3 linked regions of the Tomitella gaofuii genome follow. Each later gene encodes a partner of the first gene's protein in a complex. Links are inferred from orthologs where the notes say so. Each region holds a gene or a part of one and is shown on either strand. Other genes may lie near its edges. The genes, in order: groL, groES and metK.

Region 1 (4,375 bases):
CTTCAGATACGGGGAGAGCCTGGTGGTGGCGTCCCGATCCGGCCGGTCGCGGTGCACGTCGTAGCCGGAAAACCGCTCGTCGCGAAACGTTCGCCACCGGCGCAGCGCCGCCGCTTCGCCCGGTGGTGGCAATGCAGGATCGTCCCGCTTGTTGCCGACATCCGGGAGTGCGCCGGGCGCGGAGCACCGGAGCGAACCCGCGAGCGGAGGAAGTTCGGCCGGGTCGAGCCAGGCGAGAGTGTCCACGGTGGTGGCGGCCGGCGAGCGCCAGCCGTGCTCCAGCCAGGCTCGACGGTAGGAGGTGAAGACCTTGTAGGGCGTGCCGGCCTTCGTGCTGATCCGTCCTGGGGTGACGGCATAGGGCGATCCGGTGCGGACAAGCGGGATGCCCGACGCCGCCATCTCTGTTTCTACGACCTCGTCACGTTGCCTGCCGTAGGGGCCGAAGTCGGCGCTGACGTGCACGGAGTCCGCGCCGATGGCACGGGCGAGCCGGGGGATGGCCTCCACCGGGTCGCCACGGACGAGAAGGAGCCGGCCGTCCAGGTCGGCGTCGAGGGCGCGCAGGCAGCCGGCGAGGAAACCGGTCCGCGGTGTTCCTGACGGGCGTAGGAGGGCATCGTCGAGGACGAACACCGCGAGCGCGTGTGTGCTGCGGTCGCGGGCGGCGAGCAGTGTCGGCAGGTCGGTCAGCCGCAGGTCGCGGCGAAACCAGACGATCGCGGGGGCGGGCATGGGGACAGCCTTCCAGCAGGATCTCTGATCCCGCTATCTCGATGTCCACCAACCCTGTTTAACCTCACGCCCCGGCGTTCACAACCAGACATCACGAAAATGCCGCTGTTTCATTGACATCGGCCCAACGACCAGGAAAGGTCCCCATTGTGCCGGTGGTCTAGCCCACTCGCACATTGCAACTGAACATCTCAGCGACAACGGAGGCAACTCACGTGCGTACCCACACTTCTGCCCTCAAGCGCGTCGTAGGCGGCGGCTTCGCCCTCGCGACCGCAGCGGCCTTCATCGTCCCCGGCGTCGCCTCGGCCGCCGACGGGGATACCGACGCCGGCTCCACCGAGTCGCTCGGCTCGATCACCGAGATCCTCGGTGGCGCAGGAAGCTCCGAGACGCCTGCCGCCGAGGAGGGCGGCGATTCGATGTTCGGCAGCGTGACCGACATCCTCGGCTGCTTCACCGGCGGCTCCGACGAGGGCGACGGCGAGACGACCACTGACGAGGGCACGGACGCCACCGGCTCCGTCTCCACCATCATCGACTGCGTCGTCGGCGCCATCGGCGGCGGCGACAACGGCGGCGGCGACAACGGCGGTGGCGACAACGGCGGCGGCGGCGACAACGCGTAAGCCTCTATACCGCAGAAGAAGGGCGGGCCCCACACCATCCCGGTGTGGGGCCCGCCCTTTCTGTCAGCGCGTGCGCGGCGGACTCAGAAGTCCATGCCGCCCATGCCGCCGGTCGGGTCCGCCATGGGGGCGGCCTTCTCCGGCTTGTCGGCGACGACGGCCTCGGTGGTGAGGAACAGGGCCGCGATGGACGCCGCGTTCTGCAGCGCCGAGCGGGTGACCTTCACCGGGTCGTTGATGCCGGCGGCCATCAGGTCCTCGTACACGCCGGTGGCGGCGTTGAGGCCCTGGCCCGCGGGCAGCTCGCGCACCTTCGCGGCGACGACGCCCGGTTCCAGGCCGGCATTGTCGGCGATCTGCTTGAGCGGGGACTCCAGCGCGACGCGGACGATGTTCACGCCCGTCGCCTCGTCGCCCTCGAGCGCAAGGCCGTCGAGCGCGGGAACCGCCTGCAGCAGGGCCACGCCGCCGCCGGCGACGATGCCCTCCTCGACGGCCGCCTTGGCGTTGCGGACTGCGTCCTCGATGCGGTGCTTGCGCTCCTTGAGCTCCACCTCGGTGGCAGCGCCGGCCTTGATCACCGCAACACCTCCGGCCAGCTTGGCCAGGCGCTCCTGCAGCTTCTCGCGGTCGTAGTCGGAGTCGGAGTTCTCGATCTCGGCGCGGATCTGGCTCACGCGGCCCGCGATCGACTCGGAATCGCCGGCGCCCTCGACGATGGTGGTCTCGTCCTTGGTGACCACGATCTTGCGCGCCTGGCCCAGCAGCTCCAGGCCCGCGCTCTCCAGGGAGAGGCCGACCTCCTCGCTGATGACCTGGCCGCCGGTGAGGATGGCCATGTCCTGCAGCATCGCCTTGCGGCGGTCGCCGAAGCCGGGGGCCTTGATGGCGACCGACTTGAACGTGCCCTTGAGCTTGTTGACCACCAGCGTGGACAGGGCCTCGCCCTCGACGTCCTCGGAGATGATGGCCAGCGGCTTGCCGGACTGGATGACCTTCTCCAGCAGCGGCAGCAGGTCCTTGACCGTGGAGATCTTGGAGCTGACCAGCAGGATGTAGGGATCCTCCAGGACGGCCTCCTGGCGCTCCGCGTCGGTGACGAAGTAGCCGGAGATGTAGCCCTTGTCGAAGCGCATGCCCTCGGTGAGCTCCAGCGACAGACCGAACGTCTGCGCCTCCTCGACCGTGATGACGCCTTCCTTGCCCACCTTGTCCATGGCCTCGGCGATGAGCTCGCCGATGGACATGTCGCCCGCGGAGATGCCGGCGGTGGCGGCGATCTGCTCCTTGGTTTCGACCTCGGTGGCGGCCTTGAGCAGCGAGTCGGACACCGCCGAGGTGGCCTGCTCGATGCCGCGCTTGAGGCCCAGCGGGTTGGCGCCGGCCGCGACGTTGCGCAGGCCCTCACGCACGAGCGCCTGAGCGAGCACGGTGGCCGTGGTGGTGCCGTCGCCCGCGACGTCGTCCGTCTTCTTGGCGACCTCCTTGACCAGCTCGGCGCCGATCTTCTCGTAGGGGTCCTCCAGCTCGATCTCCTTGGCGATGGACACGCCATCGTTGGTGATCGTGGGGGCGCCCCACTTCTTCTCCAGGACCACGTTGCGGCCCTTGGGCCCCAACGTGACCTTGACGGTGTCGGCGAGGGAGTTCAGGCCCCGCTCGAGGCCGCGGCGGGCCTCTTCGTCGTACGCGATCATCTTGGCCATTGCGAAGTGATCCTCCAGGTAGGAAGGCTGACACGCGGGGCGGGCGGATGATGCCGCACCCCTAGTACGCTGCTGGCCAGGCTCGGTGCCCGCGACGGACGACCGCCGCCTGTGCCGCACGCGCAGTCACGTGCGGGCGACCACGGTCTCACCGTCCCGACCTGGCACTCACGCGCGGCGAGTGCCAAACCCATTTTTAGCACTCACCACCAGAGAGTGCAAGGCATCGCAGAGCCGGTAACCTCAAGGCCCACGTCCCGCGGCGGGCCGCTGCGCCCTCCGACTGCCGGCCCCCGCAGGCACGGCCGAGGGGCGAGGACGCGACGCCGGCGTACGCGAGTTCCAGCGGGTCGCCGTGCGGCTGCACATCCGCCATTCCCGCTCCGACGCCCGAACGCCGCCAGTGACGGCACCCGAAACCGGCACGCGGTGCCCGCACCGCCCCGCGGCGACGGACAATTCCGACGGAGATGCTTGACCCTGACGCAGGGTCAACCTCGCACGCTGTATGCATGACAGCATCTGTACGCGCCGCACAGCCGGCCATCGCAGTCGACGGGGTGCGCAAATCCTTCGACGGCACCGCCGTGCTCGACGGCATCGGATTCACAGTCCCGGCCGGCTCCGTCTACGCCCTGCTCGGCCCCAACGGCGCGGGCAAGACCACCGTCGTGCGCATCCTCACCACCCTCATCACCGCCGACGGAGGATCCGCGCGGATCCTCGGGCACGACGTGTCCGGTGACCCAGACGCGATCCGCCGCCGGATCGGCGTCACCGGACAGTTCTCCGCCATCGACGAACTGCTCACCGGCCGCGAAAACCTGCAGCTGATGGCCGACCTGCAGCACCTGCCTCGTGCCCGCGGACGGGCCGTCGCCGACGGGCTCCTCCGACGCTTCGACCTGACCGACGCCGCCGACCGCAGCTCGCGCACCTACTCCGGCGGCATGCAACGGCGCCTGGACCTCGCGATGACGCTCGTCGGCGCGCCCGACGTCGTCTTCCTCGACGAGCCGACCACGGGACTCGACCCGCGCAGCCGGCGCGCGCTGTGGGACGAGGTGCGCGACCTGGTACGCGACGGGGTGACGATCCTGCTCACCACCCAGTACCTCGACGAGGCCGACGAGCTCGCCGACCGCATCGGCGTGCTCGACGGCGGCAGGCTGATCGCGGAGGGCACACCCGCACAGTTGAAGACGCTCGTGCCGGGCGGCCGCGTCGTGGCCACGTTCGCCGATGGGCACACGCTCGCCGCAGCGGCCCGCGAGTTCCCCGGCGCCCGGCGCGACACCGAATCCG
Region 2 (4,240 bases), 2.5 Mb from region 1 along the record:
AGGCCGTGTTGACCTCCCAGAACCCCTGCCGCGCGGTGGGCCCCGGGTGCGGGGTGACCCTGTTGGCGTGCGTGTGGCCGTTCACCCAGGCGCACACGTTGGGGAAGCGGTGCAGCAGGTCCACCAGCTCGGCGCCGGAGTGGCGTGGTTCCGCCGGGTTCTCCGGGTCCGGGATGAGCAGTCCCGTCGTATCGCTGGTGTGGTGGCTGAACAGGATGAACAGGGTGTCGTCGGCGCCGGTGCGCACCTCGCGTCCGTCGCCGTCGAAGTACCGGCTGCTGCCGGCGGCGAGGGTCCGTTCGATCCAGCGGAACTGCGCTTCGCCGAACGAGCCGTCGACGAATCCGCCCCGGTTGGTGGAATCCATGCTGATGCCGACGACCCCGGGGGCGATCTCGAAGCTGTAGTAGCCGATGCCGGTCTCGGGTGCGTCGGCGGCGAAGCCGTGCCCGTGCGGTCCGGGGCCCAGGTGGCGGGGGTCGAAGTGCGCGGCCAGGAACTGGCGCGGAGTGAAGGGCGCGCGGCGTGCGTCGGGGGTGACGATACGTGCGGGGTCGGTCATCCGCCCGACGATCCCGGGCACCGCGGCCGGGTCGGTGCGCAGCGCCCTCTGAAGCTGCTCGGCCTCCGCCGCCGAGCCGGGCGCGCCGAGCTTGAGGTTGCCGGTGTAGAGGTCGGTGATGGGCGGTATGCCGCTGGGGGCGGTGCCGATGACGGAATCGTCGTGGTTGCCGAACACCGCGAACCACGGCACCGACAGCCCGGGGCTGGACATCGGCGCCAGCGCCGCGTCGAAGTAGCCGTCGAGGACGGGGAACCCGGCGCGCTTGAAACTGTCGGTGTGCCGGGACTCGGGGTTCCAGTACAGGTCGAAGCCGGAGTCCTGGGTGCCCTCGTACCGGTGCGGGTCGCCGGTGTTCGGCGTGAACCGGCCGCCGCTGAGCGCCGTGAGGTACCAGTCCAGTTCCACGTGCTCGTGGTTGTCGGTGTTGTCGCCGGTGGTGACGACCGCGTCGAACCGGCGGCCCGAGTGCGGCCCGCCGGCCAGCGCGTTGATGCGGCCCACGAGCGAGGTGAGCCCCTGCGTGGTGAGCAGGTCCTGGGGGCGCGACGCGGAGCCGATGAGCGGGTGCACGAACTCGACGCGCACCGGTGACTGGGCGTCGAGGATGTGCATGTCCGTCATCTGGACAAGGGAGGCGAGCGCGCGGCGGCGGTCGGCCCGCGCCGCGCGTGCGGGGGCGAGCTCGGTGCGCACGACCACCGGGTACCCGGGCCCGGCGGTGAGGCGCTGGTACCCGCGCGGCCCGGCGGGCACCGCGACGGCCTCGAGCGTGGTGCCGGCCGTCGACCCGGCCAGGGCGTCGGCGCGGGCGGCGGCCGGGGCCCAGAAACCGCCGGCGGCGCGGCCGGGTGCGGCGGCGCCTAGCGCGTTGAGCGTGAGGGCCCCGCCCAGGCCTGCCCCCGCGCCGGCCAGGAACTTTCTGCGATTCACCGTGGTCACGGCGCCATCCTATGTGACCTGGACGACTATCCGGAACGGGGAGGCGGGTGCCGCGCGCCGGTCTCCGCCGGGCTGCTCGCGCGGTCGCGCCCGCGCGAGCACTGGGAAGGGTTGAGCGCTGGCACTCGCATGTATAGAGTGCTAGTTGGTACCGAAGCGGTTCCGGCACCCGCGACGACGGGACTGCGTGACGCACCGATCCGACTACATTCGATCCGCGCCCGGCGGGGGACGACCCCGCGGGTGTGTATGACCACTGAAAGTGGAGGGCTCATCGTGGCGAGCGTGAACATCAAGCCGCTCGAGGACCGGATCCTCGTCAAGACCAACGAGGCGGAGACGACGACCGCCTCCGGCCTGGTCATCCCGGACACGGCGAAGGAGAAGCCCCAGGAGGGCACCGTCATCGCCGTGGGCCCCGGCCGCTGGGACGACGAGGGCGAGAACCGCATCCCCGTCGACGTCTCGGAGGGCGACACCGTCGTCTACAGCAAGTACGGCGGCACCGAGATCAACTACAAGGGTGAGGACTACCTGATCCTGTCGGCGCGCGACGTCCTCGCGGTCATCGGCTAGCAGTTCCCCCGGGCGTCGGCCCGTACCGCGATGCGGTCCGGTCCGGACCCCGTGACACGACCCGCCCCGGAGACGCCGCCCACGCGACGCCCCGGGGCGGGCGCGTATCAGCGAACTGCCGAGAAGATCCGGAGGAGAGCCATGGCCAAGCAGATTGAATACAACGAGCAGGCACGGAACGCCATCGAGCGCGGAGTGGACCAGCTCGCCGACGCCGTGAAGGTGACGCTGGGCCCGCGCGGCAGAAACGCGGTGCTCGCCAAGGCGTTCGGCGGGCCCCACCATCACCAACGACGGCGTGTCGGTGGCGCGCGAAATCGAGCTGGAGGACCCGTTCGAGAACCTGGGCGCCCAGCTGGTCAAGTCGGTCGCCACCAAGACCAACGACGTGGCCGGCGACGGCACCACCACGGCGACGGTGCTGGGCCGGGCGATCGTGTCCGGCGGCATCCGCAACCTGGCGGCGGGCGCGAACCCGGTGGCCCTGGGCGCCGGCATCGCCCGTGCCGCGGAGCACGTCACGCAGGCGCTGCTGAGCGCCGCACGCCCCGTGGAGGGCAAGGACGCGATCGCGAAGGTCGCCACCGTCTCCTCGCGTGACGAGGAGATCGGCACCATGGTGGGCGAAGCGATGACCGTGGTCGGCGCCGACGGCGTCGTCACCGTCGAAGAGTCCGGCACCATCGACACCGAACTGCAGGTGACCGAGGGCGTCCAGTTCGACAAGGGGTTCCTGTCCCCGTACTTCGTCACGGATGTCGAGGAGCAGGAGGCGGTGCTCGAGAACGCGCACATCCTGTTGTTCCGCGAGAAGATCAGCTCGTTGCCGGACCTGCTTCCTCTGCTGGAGAAGGTCGTCGAGAGCGGTCGGCCGCTGCTCATCATCGCCGAGGACGTCGAGGGCGAGGCGCTCTCGACGCTGGTCGTCAACGCGCTGCGCAAGTCGCTCAAGGCCGTCGCGGTGAAGGCGCCGTTCTTCGGCGAGCGCCGCAAGGCGTTCCTCGACGACCTCGCCATCGTCACCGACGGCCAGGTCGTCACCGCCGACGTGGGCCTGACCCTGCAGTCGGCGGAGCTGTCGATGCTGGGCACGGCCCGTCGCGTGGTCGTGACGAAGAACGACACCACCATCGTCGACGGTGCCGGCGCCAAGGACGAGGTGGACAAGCGCGTGGCGCAGTTGCGTGCGGAGATCGAATCCTCCGACTCCGAGTGGGACCGCGAGAAGCTCGCGGAGCGCGTCGCGAAGCTCGCGGGCGGCGTCGCCGTCATCCGTGTGGGTGCGGCCACCGAGACCGAGCTCAAGGAGCGCAAGCACCGCGTCGAGGACGCGGTGGCCGCGGCCAAGGCGGCCGTCGAAGAGGGCGTCGTCCCCGGCGGCGGCACCGCGCTGGTGACCGCCGCGGCCGGTCTGCGCGACCTGGCCGACTCCGCGACGGGCGACGAGGCGGTGGGGATCGAGCTGGTGCGCACTGCGCTGCAGGCCCCGCTCTACTGGATCGCCGCCAACGCGGGGGTCGACGGGTCCGTGGTCGTGGAGAAGGTGGCGGGGCTTCCGGCCGGCCACGGCTTCAACGCCGCCACGCTCGAGTACGGCGACCTGGTCGCCGACGGCGTCATCGACCCGGTGAAGGTCACCCGCTCCGCGGTGGAGAACGCGGCCTCGGTGGGGCGGATGGTGCTCACCACCGAGGGTGCTGTGGTGGACAAGCCCGAGGAGGACGAGGGCGCCGAGGCAGGCCACCAGCACTGACGCATGAGGCCGCCGACGAGTCGGAACGGCCGTGGCCCGCGGGCACCGCACAGGTGCCCGCGGGCCACGGCCATTTCCGGGGATTCCGGCAGCTCCCGGAGCCGACCGTTCAGGAGGCGGTGCTGCGGAGCGCTGCGGGTTCGTCGGCGTGCGCGGCGCGGCGCCCCGCCACGGCGGCGGGACGGCCGGAGCGGGTGCGCCCGCGTTCCTTGATGATCGACAGGCGCTCGGACTCCGACAGCCCGCCCCAGATGCCGTACGGCTCGGCCAGTGCCAGCGCATGTTCGCGGCAGCTGATCAGAACCGGGCACTGCGCGCACAGTTGCTTGGCACGCTCTTCCCGTGCGGTGCGGGCGTGGCCCCGTTCGCCGTCGGGATGAAAGAACACCGACGAGTCGACTCCGCGG
Region 3 (4,346 bases), 1.3 Mb from region 1 along the record:
GCGGCACCGGGGCGGAAATCTGACCGGGCGCCTCACCCGACCCTCACCGGAGCGGTGTTCACGCGGCCAGGGCTGCGGTTGGGTTCCCCCGGACGCGTCACCCGACCCTCACCGGATCGGTGTTCACGCGGCCACGGCCGTGGTCGCGCGCCGATGCGCGCCTCACCCGACCCTCACCGGATCGATTTGCACCCGCACAGTGCCCGCCACCCGATGCGAACTGAATGCGGCCTGGCCCACGGCCAGCGCGCGGGACAGGGCGGCGCCGTCGCGCCGGGCCACCCGCAGCAACATCCGTTCCGCATCGGCCGGCGGCTCGTCGGCCGCCGCGGCCTCACGGCCGCCCCCGCCGGGGAGCCGCACGCCGGGCGGCAGCGGCACCGGCCCCAGCGTCTCGGTGCTCTCGGGCAGTGCCGCCAGGTCCAGGAAAGCCGCGAGCGTCGCCGGGGCGCCGTCCACCGCAGCGATCCGCACCGCCGGCGGAAAACGCACCTCGCGGCGCCCGGCGAGCTCCAGGCGCGCCTGCCCCACCGGGTCCCAGCGGATGAGCGCCTGCACCACCTCGGCCCCGGCATCCGCCACCACGACCACTTTCCCGCCCGTTTCAGCGCTGCGCACCAGCGCCGAAGCGGCCATCCAGCGCCGCAGGGCCTCCTCGCCGGCGCGCAGGTCGGCCCGGGTGAGCAGCGACCAGCCGTCCAGCAGCAGAGCGGCGCCGTAGCCGCCGGGGGCCACCGGCTCGGCGCCCACCGTGGCCACGACGACGGAGGCGCGCGCCGGCACCTCGTCGCGGACGTCGGCGCCGGACGATCCGATCACCGGCACCCCGCGGAACGCGCGGCCGAACTCCTCCGCCGTGCGCTGGGCGCCCGTCACCTGCGCGCGCAGGGCGCGGGACCCGCACTTGGTGCACGAGTGTGCGCGCGCCGCGCTGCCGCACCACCGACACGTCGGCGGGGCGGCCGCCTCCTCACCGGCTCCGCCCGCGGCGCCGTCGGGGCGCGGCGGCGGGAGGCCCAGGGGCCCGGCGCACCGCCGGCACCGGGCCGGTTCCCGGCACTGCGCGCAGGCCACCACGGGGATGTATCCGGCGCGGGGCACCTGGACCAGGACGGGTTGGTCGGCGGAGAGCGCGTCGCGGGCCGCCTGGAATCCGATCGCCGGCAGCCGTGCCCGGCGCGCGGCGGGGTCGCGGGCGAGGGCCTGCTCGCTGTCGGCCAGCGCCCGGATGAGCGGTGACGCCCGCCGCACCGCGTTGCGCGGAGCGAGCAGATCCTGCGCCCACCCGTGCTCGACCAGCGACTGTGCCTCCGCCGTGCGCGCGTGCCCGCCCAGCAGGAATCCCGCACCGGCGGCGTCGGCGCGCAGCAGCGCCACCTCGCGCGCGTGCGGGTAGGGCGAACGCGGCTCGGACAGCAGGTCGTCGCCGTCGTCCCATAGCGCCACGAGGCCCAGACGCGAGACCGGGGTGAACACGGCGCTGCGGTTGCCGACGACGATGCAGGGCGGGCCGGCGAGGGCCGTCACCCAGCGCCGGTACCGTGCCTGCGGGCCCAGCCCGCCGGCCAACTCCACCACCGGGCTCCCGGCAGCCGTTGTCGAAGACGCGGCGCCGCCGGCCCCGGAGCACAGCCTGCGCAGCGCGGCCGCGACGCGGTCCAGGTCGCGGCGGTCGGCCACCACGACGACCGCGGATCGTCCGCCGGCGAACGTGGCATGGGCGGCCTCGGCGATGCGCAGCGCCCAGTCCTCGCCGGGCACGGCCTGCCACACGGCGCGCGGCGCGCGTCCTGCGTGGGCGGCGTCGAGGAACGCGGCGCCGTGGACGTAGCGGGCCCAGCCTTCGTCTCCGCATTCCGGTGTCGGTGGCCCGGGGCCAGGCTCGGCCGGGGGTTCCCGCTGTTCCGCCGGGACCGCGCCGCGTTTCGCGAGGGCGTCCAGCGCGGCGGTCTCGGCGCGCGCATGCCGGGGCGGGACCGCGAGCCGCAGCACATCGGCGCGCGTGCCCGCATAGCGCCGCGCCACCGCCGCGCACAGCTCCGCGAGCGGCGGGGGCAGCACCGGCAGCGGTGAGACGACCCGTTCGATGGTGCCGAGCCGGCCCTCGTGTGCGGTGTCGGCGACACGTTCGAGCACGTACCCGTCGATCAGGCGCCCCGCGAACCGTACGCGCACCCGCACGCCGGGCTGCGCCGCGTCGTCGAGCGACTCCGGCACCCGGTAGTCGAAGGTCCGGTCCAGGTGCGCCGGTTGCACCATCGGCAGCACCCGCGCCACCGGCAGCACGACCCCCGCGCCGGCCTCCCCCGTCGCGTCCGTCACCACACCCCCTCGACATGCGACCGACCAAGCATCCCGTGCACGTTCACGCGTCGGAACGCGCACGGGATGCTTGGTCGGTGCGGGTATTCGGCTGCGACTACAGCCCCGCCAGCGCGCGCAGCTCGGCGGCCTTGTCGGTGCGCTCCCAGGGCAGGTCGACATCGGTGCGCCCGAAGTGGCCGTAGGCGGCGGTCTGCCCGTAGATCGGCCGCAGCAGGTTCAAATCGCGCACGATGGCGCCCGGCCGCAAGTCGAACGCCTCGGAGATGAGCGACTGGATCTTCGACGGGTCGATCTGCTCGGTGCCGAAGGTCTCCACGAACAGGCCCACCGGGGCGGCCTTGCCGATCGCGTACGCCACCTGCACCTCGATGCGCTCGGCCAGCCCGGCGGCCACGGCGTTCTTCGCCACCCAGCGCATGGCGTATGCGGCCGAGCGGTCCACCTTGGACGGGTCCTTGCCGGAGAATGCGCCGCCGCCGTGGCGGGCCATGCCGCCGTAGGTGTCGACGATGATCTTGCGGCCGGTCAGCCCGGCGTCGCCCATCGGCCCGCCGAGCGCGAACTTGCCGGTGGGGTTGACCAGAAGGCGGACGTCGGAGGTGTCCAATGCGGCCCCGGACTCGGCGATGTCGGCGAGCACGGGCGCCAGCACCTTGTCGCGGATGTCGGGCAGCAGCATGTTGTCCAGGTCGATGTCCGCGGCGTGCTGCGTGGACACGACGATCGTGTCCAGGCGCACCGGGCGGTCGCCCGCGTACTCGATGGTGGCCTGCGTTTTGCCGTCGGGCCGCAGATACGGCAGCACCCCGTCCTTGCGCACGGCGGTGAGCCGGCGCGACAGCCGGTGCGCCAGCGCGATGGGCATGGGCATGAGTTCGGGGGTGTCACGGCAGGCGTACCCGAACATCAGGCCCTGGTCGCCGGCCCCCTGCCGGTCGATCGCGTCGTCGGAGTCGTCCACCCGTGATTCGTAGGCGGTGTCCACGCCCTGCGCGATGTCGGGCGACTGGGCGCCGATGGCGATGTTGACGCCGCACGAATTGCCGTCGAACCCCTTCGACGACGAGTCGTAGCCGATCTCGAGGACCTTGTCGCGGACGATGTGCGGGATGTCGACGTAGGCGCCGGTGGTCACCTCGCCCACCACGTGCACCTGCCCGGTGGTGACCAGCGTCTCCACGGCGACGCGGCTGGCCGGGTCGGCGGCGAGCATCGCGTCGAGGATCGAATCGCTGATGGCGTCGCAGATCTTGTCCGGGTGGCCCTCTGTCACCGACTCGCTGGTGAACAGCCGATGTCCCGGGTGGTTCACTGACATTTCTCTCCCAAGGCTCTCGTCACGGATCGCTTCTCGTGTGTCGCACGGCCCGCGCGGGGCGCGGCCTGCACGCCGTTGAGGCTGGTATGAGGGCTCTCGTCATCAGCCAGGATGAAACGGGTACCCACCGACCTTATGCCTCCCGGCCGTGCCGGGGCCGCAAGGGGTCCGCCGTGCGGGGGCGGCCGGGCCGGTGCCGGGCGCCCGGCGTGCGGGGGTCAGCGACGACAGTGGCCGTCGCCGAGCAGGGCGGTCACCGCGTCGAGGATGCGGCTGGACATCAGCGATTTGGACCCGTGCTCGATGGCGCGTTCCGCCCCGTCCGCGGCCAGCAGCCATCCGTCGTTGGAGTCGAGGCCGAAGGTCCTGTCGTCCCCCACCGTGTTGACGACCAGCAGGTCGCAGCCCTTGCGCGCCAGCTTGACGCGGCCGTGGTGCAGGGCGTCGCCGTCGGCGTCACCGGTCTCCGCGGCGAAGCCCACGATCACCCGCGGCGCGGGCAGTCCCCCGTCGCCGCGGCGCGCGACGAGGCCCCGGAGGATGTCGGGGTTGCGGGTCAGTGGCACCGCGTCGGGCTCGCTGTCCGCACCCTTCTTCATCTTCGCGTCGGCGCGGGCGGCCGGCCGGAAATCAGCGACGGCGGCGGCCATGATCACGACCTCGGCCTCCGCGGCGGCCGCGTCGACGGCGGACTCGAGCTCGG

The links.
Region 2: the proteins of groL (region 1) and groES are in contact, whole or in part, in a cryo-EM structure (PDB 8P4O), measured with the Escherichia coli proteins. The link is inferred for Tomitella gaofuii from one-to-one orthologs.
Region 3: the proteins of groL (region 1) and metK are in contact, whole or in part, in a cryo-EM structure (PDB 8P4O), measured with the Escherichia coli proteins. The link is inferred for Tomitella gaofuii from one-to-one orthologs.

What each region holds. Positions count from the first base shown.
Region 1 is NZ_CP059900.1:3,597,238-3,601,612, forward strand. What follows is about bases 760-3,603. They hold groL (chaperonin GroEL), read right to left. Parts: upstream 3,071-3,603; coding sequence 1,448-3,070; downstream 760-1,447. Other genes in these bases: H4F70_RS16735 (hypothetical protein), read left to right, coding at 951-1,364; H4F70_RS16745 (ATP-binding cassette domain-containing protein), read left to right, coding at 3,583-3,603. Also shown: H4F70_RS16730 (cryptochrome/photolyase family protein), read right to left, coding at 1-735; more of H4F70_RS16745, read left to right, coding at 3,604-4,375.
Region 2 is NZ_CP059900.1:1,079,735-1,083,974, forward strand. The notes cover bases 722-3,430. They hold groES (co-chaperone GroES), read left to right. Parts: upstream 722-1,780; coding sequence 1,781-2,080; downstream 2,081-3,430. Other genes in these bases: H4F70_RS04885 (TIGR03767 family metallophosphoesterase), read right to left, coding at 722-1,504. In the rest of the region: more of H4F70_RS04885, read right to left, coding at 1-721. UniProt on the Escherichia coli protein: Together with the chaperonin GroEL, plays an essential role in assisting protein folding.
Region 3 is NZ_CP059900.1:2,265,480-2,269,825, forward strand. What follows is about bases 1,532-4,346. They hold metK (methionine adenosyltransferase), read right to left. Parts: upstream 3,644-4,346; coding sequence 2,420-3,643; downstream 1,532-2,419. Other genes in these bases: H4F70_RS10620 (primosomal protein N'), read right to left, coding at 1,532-2,259; coaBC (bifunctional phosphopantothenoylcysteine decarboxylase/phosphopantothenate--cysteine ligase CoaBC), read right to left, coding at 3,862-4,346. In the rest of the region: H4F70_RS10615 (EthD domain-containing protein), read left to right, coding at 1-23; more of H4F70_RS10620, read right to left, coding at 163-1,531. UniProt on the Escherichia coli protein: Catalyzes the formation of S-adenosylmethionine (AdoMet) from methionine and ATP.